Linked DNA regions of Puniceicoccus vermicola. Each later gene encodes a partner of the first gene's protein in a complex. Links are inferred from orthologs where the notes say so. Each region holds a gene or a part of one and is shown on either strand. Other genes may lie near its edges. The genes, in order: tsaE and tsaD.

What was found.
Region 2: the proteins of tsaE (region 1) and tsaD are in contact, whole or in part, in a crystal structure (PDB 6N9A), measured with the Thermotoga maritima proteins. The link is inferred for Puniceicoccus vermicola from one-to-one orthologs. Residues at the interface, in WP_004082108.1 of Thermotoga maritima: Leu37, Gly38, Lys46, Lys57, Val59, Lys60, Ser61, Thr63, Phe64, Thr65, Leu66, Met67, Val69, Pro71, Tyr82, Arg83, Leu84, Asp86, Asp88, Phe89, Asp93, Ile128, Asp130, Glu131, Arg134; in WP_004082750.1 of Thermotoga maritima: Cys10, Asp11, Arg49, His50, Leu82, Gly84, Gly135, Gly136, Glu154, Thr155, Leu156, Asp157, Asp158, Ser159, Glu162, Asp165, Lys166, Arg169, Leu170, Tyr175, Lys213, Thr214, Leu217, Tyr218, Gln221, Arg222, Asn324.

Annotation. Positions count from the first base shown.
Region 1 is NZ_JACHVA010000138.1:81,724-87,657, forward strand. The notes cover bases 1,033-4,021. They hold tsaE (tRNA (adenosine(37)-N6)-threonylcarbamoyltransferase complex ATPase subunit type 1 TsaE), read left to right. Parts: upstream 1,033-2,281; coding sequence 2,282-2,761; downstream 2,762-4,021. Other genes in these bases: H5P30_RS19930 (AIR synthase related protein), read left to right, coding at 1,296-2,285; ribF (riboflavin biosynthesis protein RibF), read left to right, coding at 2,758-3,711; mqo (malate dehydrogenase (quinone)), read right to left, coding at 3,942-4,021. Also shown: H5P30_RS19925 (CPBP family intramembrane glutamic endopeptidase), read left to right, coding at 1-530; more of mqo, read right to left, coding at 4,022-5,450; H5P30_RS19950 (serine hydrolase domain-containing protein), read left to right, coding at 5,581-5,934. UniProt on the Escherichia coli protein: Required for the formation of a threonylcarbamoyl group on adenosine at position 37 (t(6)A37) in tRNAs that read codons beginning with adenine.
Region 2 is NZ_JACHVA010000033.1:50,791-56,734, reverse strand. Bases 1,922-4,920 are described here. They hold tsaD (tRNA (adenosine(37)-N6)-threonylcarbamoyltransferase complex transferase subunit TsaD), read left to right. Parts: upstream 1,922-2,903; coding sequence 2,904-3,938; downstream 3,939-4,920. Other genes in these bases: H5P30_RS02740 (acetate/propionate family kinase), read left to right, coding at 4,017-4,920; H5P30_RS02750 (S41 family peptidase), read left to right, coding at 1,922-2,907. In the rest of the region: hisG (ATP phosphoribosyltransferase), read left to right, coding at 1-483; H5P30_RS02755 (prepilin peptidase), read left to right, coding at 597-1,544; more of H5P30_RS02750, read left to right, coding at 1,624-1,921; more of H5P30_RS02740, read left to right, coding at 4,921-5,210; thpR (RNA 2',3'-cyclic phosphodiesterase), read right to left, coding at 5,217-5,762; H5P30_RS02730 (hypothetical protein), read right to left, coding at 5,775-5,944.

The DNA.
Region 1 (5,934 bases):
CCGCCGTGCACATGCGCGGATGGTCCCTGATGAGCTTCTTTCGACACGAAGGCGTTTCCGAAAAAAATGTTTTTCTCCACGCCGGACACCTCTTCCTCCGCTACATTCCGACCATATGGCTCGTCGGAATGCTTTGGGCCGGCATTCTCTTCGCTCTCAAAAGCCTCGGATTCGACGTCTCTCCCCAACCTCAAATCGCCGCTCAATGGATCGCCGACTCCGACTCTGCGCCCTTTCTCATCATCATGGGGATCATGGTCGTGATCACTGCACCAATCTCTGAAGAACTGGTCTTTCGCGCTTTCCTCTACCGCTTTCTCCGCAATCGATGGTCCGCTCGTTTCGCACTCATCTTCAGCTCCGTCCTCTTCGCCCTCCTCCACGCCAGCCTCCACAGCTTTCTCCCCCTAGTCTTCATGGGCCTCCTCCTCGCCAAAATCTACGAGGACACCCACGACATCCGGACCCCCATCCTCTTTCACCTCTTCTTCAACCTCTTCTCCTATTTGAATCTGATTTTCTTGCCGTGAGGGGTATACCCTCTCCTTTCTCCAAATTTCCGAATGGTGTAACGGAAGCGCGAGAGCGATCTCGATGCCTGCGGCTCTACGGATGCCAGACCAACGATTGAGAGCTGGAAGCTCTCGCTACTTTCAGCTCTAGCACACCTGAAGAAACGGGTATCGCCGTCCCTCTCCGAATTTCCTGATGGTGTAGCGGAAGCGCGAGAGCAATTTCGATGCCCGCGCATCTACGGATGCTAGACCAGCGATCGAGAGCTGGAAGCTCTCGCTACTTTCGGCTCTAGCGCACCTGAAGAAACGGCTATCGCCGTTCCTCTCCGAATTTCCTGAAAGTGTAGCGGAAGCGCGAGAGCGATTTCGATGCCTGCGGCTCTACAGATGCCAGACCCAACGATCGAGAGCTGGAAGCTCTCGCTACTTTCCGCTCAGCAGCGTTTGAAGAAACGGCTATCGCCGTTCCTCTCCGAATTTCCTGATGGTGTAGCGGAAGCGCGAGAGCGATTTCGATGCCTGCGGCTCTACAGATGCCAGACCCAACGATCGAGAGCTGGAAGCTCTCGCTACTTTGAGCGTCCACCGTTCGTGCATGATTTCAGTCGTGCGGTCCTCGCGAGAGGATACGCACTAGAGTGCTCGAGAACAACTAACCCGGAGAGTTTTGAATGGTAAGTCTCGACTATTTTCAACTCGAGGCGTCGGGCGCAGCTGAAGCTGCGGCCCTACTTTCCCCTGCACTTGACGCAGCGGCTGCAAATCGAGAGCCTTCTCTCAGTGTTTCCATTCACCGAGAGCGCCGTCGACCGGCTCGACCATATTGGCGAAAAGCAACTCCTGCGTTTTATTCAGGAGTGGCTGGGGGCGGCCAACCCACCTTACCCGCGGGGTATGGGGGATGACACTGCGATCCTTCCACCTCCCAAGCGCAAGCATCTCCTCCTCACAAATGACAGTCTGGTTTGGAAACGTCACTTCGACGAAACCGCGTCTGCGTCCCAAGCCGGTGCGAAGCTGCTCAAACGCAATCTTAGCGATATTGCCGCAATGGGTGGCCATCCCCTGCACGCGGTTCTTGCCCTCTCTTGCGGCGCTGACCTATCGCTGAAATGGCTCTCCGAGTTTTTCACGGGAATGGCCGAATGCGCTCAGCAATACGGCTGCGAGATCAACGGAGGCGACGTATCCCAAGCCGAACCCGGATCCTTTGGAGCGACTTTAACCCTGCTCGGAGAGGCCGATCAGCCCGTTCTGCGCACTGGAGGAGCCGACGGCGCATGGATATGGGCCAGCGGTTCTCTCGGGGGCAGCATCCTTGGACACCATCTCGATTTTCAGCCTCGCTTGTCCGAAGGCCAATGGCTGGCCGCCCGACCGGAGATTCTCGCCATGATGGACATCACGGACGGCCTCAGCCAAGACCTGCCCAAAATGATCCCCGACGGTCTTCAGGCGCGGATTGACCTTTCTCTCGTTCCTGTCTCAGACGCCGCCAGAGCCGCTGCCCAAGACTCCGGCAAACCGGCAGTGCTTCACGCCTTTACCGACGGAGAGGACTACGAACTCCTTTTCATCACCCGGCCGGGGATCGATCCTCAGGAGTTTGAGGCCGCCTGGAGAAAGCAATTCAACCACCCCCTTACCGCCATGGGATCCCTTTGCAGCGCTCCGCCGCCCAACGGTTCCGCCCCCTCAAAAGTCGTCGGCCTCGATGGAGGCAATCTTTTCGAGGGCGAAGGATTTGAACACTTCCGTATTCAGCGATGAACCCTGACTGGAAAGAATTGGAGAAAGGCCTCCTTCTCACCGGCGAAGCCGAGACCCTTGCCATTGGGGAGTGGATGGGCCGCACCCTCGCCCCCAACCAAACGGTCTCCATTTCCGGAAACTTGGGAAACGGAAAAACCACCCTTTCTAAAGGGATCGCCGCAGGATGGGGCGTGACGACCACGGTGAAGAGTCCGACCTATAATTACTTTCTCACCTATTCATCGCCCCGCGGCCAACTCGTCCATCTCGATGCCTACCGCCTTTCGGGCCCCGAAGAATACGACTCACTTCTGATTGAAGACATTCTCGAAGAACCGTGGCTGCTTCTTGTCGAATGGCCCGAGCGGGTCACCAACTGCCTCCCCCTTCCCAATCTCCAATTAAAAATTGAATCGGCCGGGGAACACGCGCGACGGTTATCCCTCCTCAATCCATCGCCAAGCCATCCCTCCTCCCAAGAGAGAAGCTCATGAAGACATTGCGCACTCCTGAATTTTCCGAACTCCGTTCGCTGAAGCGCCCCGTCCATCTCGCCATTGGCATGTTCGATGGCCTGCACATTGGACACCAGGCCGTCATCCATTCGGCCATCCAGGCGGCGGAACTCGACGGCAGCCTCTGCGGGATCCTCACCTTCGACCCACACCCCAGCCACCTGTTTCGCCCCGACTCCCCAACCCCGCAAATCTATCCTCCCGAGGTGAAAGAAGAACTCCTCCGCGAAATGGGACTCGATCTTTGTCTCATCCAGAAATTCACCGCGGAGTTTGCCGGTCATACCGCCGAAAAATTCGTGAGTTGGATCCGAGAAATCGTTCCCTCCCTGGCTAGCGTTTCCGTCGGCGAAAACTTCCGGTTCGGCAAAGGCCGTACCGGTGCCCCGTCTCTCCTCGTCGACAAATTGAAGAATTGCGGAGTCTCCGTTTTCAGCTGCGAACGGATCCATCTCGACGGCGATCCGATCAGCAGTACGCGCATCCGCGGCATCCTGCCCGACCGACCGATCGAAGAAGTAAACCATCTCCTTGGACGCCCCTATCACTCGATCGGGACCGTTCAGGAAGGCAAAAGACTCGGCCGCACCATCGGCTTCCCGACCCTCAACCTTCCCGTCGAAGCCGACATCCTCCCCCAGTTTGGGGTCTATCTCGTGCGCTACCGCCTACGCAACAGCCCCCGCAGCGAAAGCCGCTTCGGCATCGCCAACTTTGGACTCCGCCCGACGATGGAAAACTCCACCGTCCCCCGACTCGAAATTCACTCTCTCGAAGAGTGCAGCGCCGACTACGGAGACGACGTCGTATCCGAATGGATACGCTTTATTCGCCCCGAACGAAAATTCGCCGATTTAGACGAATTGAAGGACGTCATCCAATCCGACTGCGAAACCGCCCTGCGCTGGATCGAGTCGAATCGAAGCTGAACGGAAATCACGCAAACGCCGCATATCATTCTGTAGTGGGACATCCTGAGAAATGGCTCTCGCCATTCCTCCTCAAAATTTCCAGATGGTGGAGCGGAAGCGCGATAGCGATTTCGTTGCCTGAACCTCACTGGATACTCGAACTACGATCGAGAGCTGGAAGCTCTCGCTACTTTCCGCTCGAGCTCGCCTGAGGAAAAGGCGCCGTTCCTCTCCACCGAGGCGATGATTCAGGCAGCCGCTTCTGCCCGCTCTTTTAATTTCAACATTGCGTTCGAACGTTCCCGCAAGCGACTGAAGATGGCGGGGTCGTTTCTCAGATCTATCCCGTAACTGGGAACCAACTCTTTGAGCTTGGGTTTCCACTCCTCCATCCGGGCCGCGAAGCACTTTTCGAGAACATCAAACATAGTCGATACGGCGGTTGAGGCGCCGGGCGAAGCACCGAGAAGAGCGGCAATCGATCCGTCGGCAGCAGCCACGATTTCCGTTCCAAACTCCAACACTCCTTTGCCGTTCTCATCCTGCTTGATGATCTGGACGCGCTGACCCGCGGTGCGAAGGGTCCAGTCCTTGCCTTCGGCTCCGGGGAAGAATTCTCGCAGGGCATTCAAGCGATCCTCTTCACTCTGCCTCACCTGATTGATGAGATAGCGGGTGAGATCCATGTTGTTCTTCCCGACGGCCAGAAGCGGACGCAGGTTGTTCAGTTTTACCGAGCTCGGAAGATCAAAATAAGATCCCGATTTCAAAAACTTCGGAGAAAAACCTGCGTAGGGACCAAAAAGAATCGAGCGTTTCCCCTCGATGATTCTCGTATCCAAATGCGGCACCGACATGGGCGGAGAACCAACCGCCGCCTTGCCATACACCTTGGCGTGATGCTTTTCCACGACCTCGGGATTACTACAGACCAGGAACTGTCCGCTGACGGGAAAGCCACCATAACCTTTCCCCTCGGGGATCCCCGACTTTTGCAGAAGTTGCAGCGAAGCCCCTCCCGCCCCGACAAAGACGAAGGGCGAAATTACGCTGCGGTTGATCTTTTTGCCCATGTTGCGAACCGTCATGTGCCAGCGTCCATCTTTGGCCCGCTTCAGATCGCGCACCTGGTGGTTGGTCGCAATTTTCACCTTGGGCGAATTCTCCAAGTAGCGCACCAGAGCACCGGTCAGGGCACCAAAATTGACATCCGTACCAGCCTCCGCTCGGGTCACCGCCATAGGAGTATCGTCCTGCCGCCCTTGCAAAAGAAGAGGAGCCCATTCCGCAATTTTGGATCGGTCTTCCGAGAAATGCATTCCCTCGAAGAAATGGTGACCGCTCATCGTTTCATAGCGGCGCCGTAGATACCGGCAGTTATCTTCCCCACGAACGAAACTCATGTGCGGGACGGGGGTGATGAACTCCCCGGGGTCGCCTAGAATGCCGGTTTCGACCAGAGTGGCCCAGAACTGTCGGGAATGCTCGAAAGATTCGTTAATCTTCAGAGCCTTCGAAATATCAACCGAACCGTCCTCACGCTCGCTGGTGTAGTTCAACTCACAAAGAGCTGCGTGCCCGGTGCCGGCATTATTCCAAGGATTTGAGCTCTCTTTGGCCACCTCTGCCAACGCTTCAATAATCTGAATTTCCAGATTGGGATCTAACTGCCGCAGCAACACGGCCAGAGTCGCACTCATGATTCCTCCGCCAATCAAAACTACGTCTGGTTCTGTTATGGTTTCTTCTCGCTTCATTGAATTATTCTCTGGACCTGAAAGGATTCCCCGCGAATAGTCTCGGCAGGGATAAGAATGTGTCCCAGAATCAGTAAGCAGAACTTATGCAAAACTTGCCAAGTTGATGACAATTCTTAATTTTAATGCCATGAGATTTTCCCTCTTCCTTATCTCGATCCTCGCCCCATTCACCCATCCCACAAAAGCATCCGAGCGGGATTTCAGCCATTTTCAGGAAGACCTGGAATCCTTCCGCGAAGAGAATGGCCTAACCTCCATGGTCGTCGGCGTCTGGCGCCAAGGGGAACCCGCCTTTCGGGAAGCCTTCGGCACCTCAATGCCGGGAACCCCCGCAGACCTATCGATGAAATTCCGCGCTGGGGGCACGTGCCTGACGTCGGTCACCGCAGTCCTTCTCAAGACCGTCGAGTCCGGCAAAGTTTCTCTCGACGACACCATCGAGAAATGGATGCCCGATCTCCCGAAGTCTGATGAAGTCACT
Region 2 (5,944 bases), on another replicon or contig:
CTCGAGAAACACGGTGTGACCGCGGATGTGGAATTCTCCTGGGGTGCCACCGAGGTCAAGGTTCCGGATTTGGTCGATGCGATTGTTGATCTTACCGAGACTGGTAGCTCGCTGCGGGCCAACAAGTTGCGCATCGTCGACACTCTCCTTTACACGAATACGAAGCTCATCGCCAACAAGACGGCTTGGGAAGATCCGGTAAAGCGCAAGAAGATCGAAGACATCGCGCTTCTGCTGACCTCCGCTCTGGAAGCCCAGAACAAAGTGGGCCTGAAGTTGAACATCGAGCGCTCGCGCTTGGAAGCACTTCTCAAAGACCTTCCTTCCCTGCGCCAGCCGACAATTTCGCCGCTGACTGCCGACGATTGGGTCGCGGTGGAGACCATTCTCGACGAGAAGGTGGTGCGTGAAATCATTCCGCAGCTGAAGGATGCCGGAGCCGAGGGGATCATCGAGTATCCGCTCAACAAGGTAATTTACTAAGGCGCTTTGACGCGTTCTGCTCGACCGGCGGAGGAATCTCTGCGCCGGTCGGGTGGGCGGCGGTCGGTTTTTGGCATCGACCGCAGCGGCGGTCCCGCGGTAAAGACTGAGGGATGTCTGCAGCTGCCCAAGTCTTTGAAAGCTTCCCCTGGTTTGGTTGGATTCTCGCCTTCGTTTTTGGATCCATCGTCGGGAGTTTTCTCAACGTTTGCATCTATCGCATTCCGGAGGGGAAGTCTGTCGTCTTCCCTGGCTCCCGTTGCGCATGCGGGAAGCCAATTGCCTGGTATGACAATATCCCGATTCTCAGTTGGCTTCTCCTTCGCGGAAAGGCTCGCTGCTGCGGGCGCAAATTCAGCATCCGCTATCCGTTTGTTGAGTTCCTGACTGCCCTCCTGTTCCTGTTGGCATGGATGAGTCAGCCGATTCCGGTGGCTCTCTGCTATTGGGCGTTCTTCGCATTGCTGGTTCCCGCGGTATTCATCGACTTGGACCATTTTATCATCCCCGACCGCTTTTCGGTCGGCGGAATGTTCCTCGGCGTTTTTCTATCGGCTTTGGTGCCGGAAATGCACGGGTTCGCGAACCCGGGGGGGATTGCGACTTTCTCGGGGATTTCCTCCGCAGTCGTGGGTGCCTTGGTGGGGTCCTCGGTTCTTTATTGGTTCGGAGCCTTGGCGGAAATCGTATTCCGCAAGGAGGCACTGGGCCAGGGGGATGTGAAGTTGGCTGGATGCTTCGGGGCTTTTTGCGGTTGGCAGGGCGCGGTGTTTTCACTCTTTGCAGGGGCCTTGATCGGAACGGTCCTCCTGCTACCCATCTTGATTTGGCAGCGAATGAAAGGGGAGGCACCCCAGGTTCCGGCTGCCGAAAAATCAGAGCCTGGTGAAGAAACGCCGGTCGGCGAGGACGATGGTGAAGAAGGGCCGATTGGATTCGGCACTGCGGTGCCCTTTGGGCCGATGCTCTGCGCGGCGATTGGCCTCTATGTTCTCTGGCTCGAACAACCGGTTCGGGATTGGTTCGCAGAAGTGGGAGATTTATTGCGCCAAGTGATTTAGGCGGTCTGATCATTCATGCATCCCGACGTTGATGAGAGGGGGATTTGCCCTCACCTTATTTTGCTCTAAGACTCTCTCTGTGCGCTTCCGAAAAATCATCGTAATCTTTCTGCTGGTCTTTGTGATCGGTCAGCTGACCTTCCTGTATCTACGCGCACCACACTTGGATGGGGTCTTTACCCTGTCTTTTTGGCGAAACATGGGGAAAGTCGGCTACGTGATGCTTCTCGCGGAGGAAAGCTATGTAAGCGAGGACAAGTCGGGCTTTGATCAGCTCGGGGACAATGCCCTGCACGGCCTGATTGGGGGGCTCGATTCCTACTCGACCTATCTCTCGGGAAATGAATTTGAGGATTACTCGATCCCGACCCGGCAATCCTATGCGGGCATCGGGGCAGAGGTCCGCGAGATTGATGGCCGGGTCTTCGTCATGGACCTGAATCCTGACGGAGCGGCTCGCGAAGCCGGGATCCTGCCCGGGGACTGGATTGTCGAGGTCGATGGAGAGGACGTTGAGGAAGCCGGTGTAGGGGAGATCGTGAATCAACTGCGTGGCGAGGCGGGAACGGAAGTCGAGGTCGGGGTTCGGCGTGCTGGCGAGGAAGATGTGATTCAGAAGACGATCGAGCGTCGACTCCTTTCCTTTGAAAGTGTGCGGGACATTGAAATGCTTCCGGATCACATCGGTTATCTCTCCGTAGGAGTTTTTGGGCAACGAACGGCGGTCGAATTGGAACAGGCGATTCAAGGGCTGCTCAGTGAGGGCATGGAAGGCCTCGTCATCGATCTGCGCAACAACCCGGGTGGTTTGCTCGACGCGGCTCGTGGCAATATTGAATTATTTGTCCCGGCGGGCGTGGAATTTCTCACCGTGCGCGGTCGCGGCCTCGGAGTGATTGAAGAGTTTTATACCGAGCAGCCGGCGATGGTTCCGGAGGATCTCCCCGTCGTCCTGTTGCAAAACCGCTTCAGCGCCTCCGCTTCGGAGATTATGGCTGGAGTCTTGCAGGCTTTGGGGAGAGCCAAGGTGGTCGGTGAAGTTTCCTATGGTAAGGGATCGGTCCAATCGGTGTATCAGTTCAGTGGTGGCGACGGAGTTTCGATGACCACAGCCCGTTACATCCTCCCGGACGGGAGAGCCATCGAAGGGGTGGGACTCGAACCGGATGAGTTGGTCGAAATCGACGAAGAAGACATATTGCGCCTTTCCATTCAATCCCAGCACGACTTCGGATTGTCCGATGAGGCCTTCGAAGATAAGTTCGGGTTTTCCCCCATCCCCGACGAGGCCTTGGAGAAAGCGATCGAGTTGTTGCGGTCGGAAATGAATTCGGAAGCCGAGATCGACGAAGGAGAGTCATGATTCTCGGAGTCGAAAGTTCGTGTGACGAGTCGGCTTTGGCCCTCTTTGATCCTGCGAAAGGGCTAGAGTGTTCGCTGATTCACAGCCAGCTGGTGCTGCATCGTGAGTTTGGAGGTGTGGTGCCGGATCTGGCTGCCCGTGAGCACCTCGAACATTTTCCCCGGCTCTTCGAATCCCTGCGAGAAAAGGTGGACTTCGCTTCGATTGATCAAGTGGCAGTCACCCGGGGTCCTGGGCTTGCAGGTTGCCTCGCTATCGGGATTGCCGCGGCCAAGGGGTTTTCGCTGTATCATGACTGTCCCTTGGTCGGAGTGAATCATCTCGCGGGCCACGCTTGGTCACCCTTTATCCCCGTTCACGCGGAGGACCCGGATTCGTTTGAGGAGCGACTGGCGAATCTGCTTCCTCACCTCGGACTCCTTGTCAGCGGCGGAAATACCATCCTGTTTCGGTTGGAGCGGGACCGCTCAATCGAGATTCTGGCGGAGACCCGTGATGATGCGGCCGGAGAGGCTTTGGATAAGGGTGCAAAATTGATGGGACTCCCGTATCCGGGTGGCCCGGAGATTGAACGCCGGGCGGAGGGCGGTGACGTCAGTGCCTTTCGTTTTCCACGGGCCTTTGCGGATCCCAAGGAGCGCGCCTTCAGTTTCAGCGGCTTGAAGACCAGTTTGCGTTACCGATTGGAAAAGATGGCTCCTGAGGAGATCCGGGACTCGTTCGGGAATCTCTGTGCTTCCTATCAAGAAGCGGTAGTGGACGCGTTAGTACGGAAAATGAGGCAGGTGCTGAAGTCGGAAAGTGGAATCCGGAGCCTGGGCTTGTCCGGCGGGGTGGCCAACAACAAGGCCCTGCGAGAACGCTTTTCTGCATTGGCGGGGAAGACTCGATTGCCGGGACTAGTGGCCGAGCCGAAGGTCACGGGGGACAATGCGGCCATGATTGCTTTTGCTGCCTATGCAAATCCGGGGACGGTTTCCCTAGCCGGGGATCGCCTGGGATTTGAGCCTTCTCTGCCTCTGACCGACTAGGTTTCACAGGTTTTGCAAAAAACGTCTGGCTCGATTGGCGTGTAATTTACATGGTGAAGAGAAATGGCCAATCGTCACATGAATATACTGGTGATCAACTGCGGAAGTTCTTCTGTAAAGTACAAGCTCATTTCCATGCCGGAGAGAGAAGTCCACGCCACGGGGCTGATCGAGCGAATCGGAGAGGAAAAGCCAAAAGGGCATCAGGAGACGGTTCGGGGAAAGATTGATGCAGATGTTTCCGCGAAAGATCATCAGGAGGCGTTGCAATCAATTCTAGCCTTCCTTGCGGATGATGAGAAAGGAGCGGTATCGGATCTGTCGGAGATAGACGGATTTGGTCACCGGGTCGTGCACGGGGGCGAGAAATACTCAGATAGTGTTGTGGTTGATGATCAGGTGATGGAGGGGATTCGCGCCTGCAGCGATCTCGCTCCCCTTCACAATCCCCCGAATCTGATCGGGATCGAGGCCGCCCGCGCGATCGCTCCCGAACGTCCTCAAGTGGTCTGCTTCGATACGGCCTTTCACCAGACGATACCTGCTGAAGCCTATCGCTACGCTCTGCCGGAGAAACTCTACAAGGAGGAGAAAATTCGGCGTTATGGATTTCACGGAACGTCGCATCGCTTTGTGGCGCGACGCGCGGCTGAGCTCACCGGAAAAGACCCTTTGGCGAGCCGTTGGATTACCTGTCACCTGGGAAATGGATGCTCAATGGCGGCGATTGAAAATGGCCGCTGTCTCGACACTTCGATGGGCCTAACGCCGTTAGAAGGAATGGTAATGGGAACGAGAAGTGGTGATCTTGATCCGGCGATTCTTTTGCATCTAGGTCGATCTGGATGGTCCTTCGAAGACATCGACCGACTCATTAATCGGGAGTCCGGGCTTCTTGGTTTGTCCGGTATTTCCAATGACATGCGAGAGTTGGAGAAGCACGCTGCCGAAGGTAGCGAATCTGCCCAGTTGGCAATTGATGTCTTTTGCTATCGCATCCGTAAATATATCGGCAGCTTCCTCGCCGTTTTGAACGGTTGTGACGGAATTGTCTTCACGGGAGGGATCGGTGAGTATGGCTCGAACATCCGGGCCAAGAGCACCGAGCGGTTGTCGGAGCTAGGCGTCGAAATCGATCCGGACCGCAATCAGAACATTCGCGGAGTCGAGGGCTTGATTGGTGCGGCTAATGCGAAGATCGAGATCTTGGTGATTCCGACCGATGAAGAAGGGGAAATCGCCCGGGATGCCTACCGCCTCCTTGGCGATTGATCGGCGCTACTCGCTGAGAAGCGGAAACGACTCGACCACGGAATAAAAATGCCGTGGCCCCCGCCGTTCGGAGGAGAGCAGACTGAACTGATCGACACGGGCTGGAGCGGTCTCGAACTCGGCGTGCCTTTTCTCGAACTGGCGGACAGTCTCGGGGGAGACTCCACTGCAGCGGGCAAGAGTGATGTGGGGCTTCCACGCGCGGTCGCCCGGATCGAACCCAAGATTGAAGAGTAGGTCCGTCAGATGATGCTGAAGTTGGAAAAGGTGAGGGTGTCCGCTGCCAATTCCCGCCCAGAGGACACTCGGTTGCCCACGGGGCGGGAAATGCCCGACTCCTCCGATCGGAAGGATGAAGGAGTGGACTTGGATCTGTCGAATGGCCGCACGAATCGCCGGGGTGTGCAAAGGATCTACCTCACCGAGGAAGAAGAGGGTCAGGTGATAATTCTCCGGCAGAGACCAGCGGATTCCTCGGGTTGGCTCCTGGAGAGCCGCCAAGGCCTGATTGACGTAATCGGGTAGGCCGATTGCGACGAAGAGTCTCTCCATCGGATCGGGCCGTTATTCCTTCTTCATCCGCTGGGCGTATTGGGCGACGGAATGGAAGAGTTTTTGGGCGAAGGAGCCGACTGTCACCAAGATGAGCTGGAGCTCGCGGTCGGTGAAGAAGATCTTATCGCCTTCCCGGAAGACCTTCCGTTCTTCAATCATGGAGGGCTGGATCGGCGCGA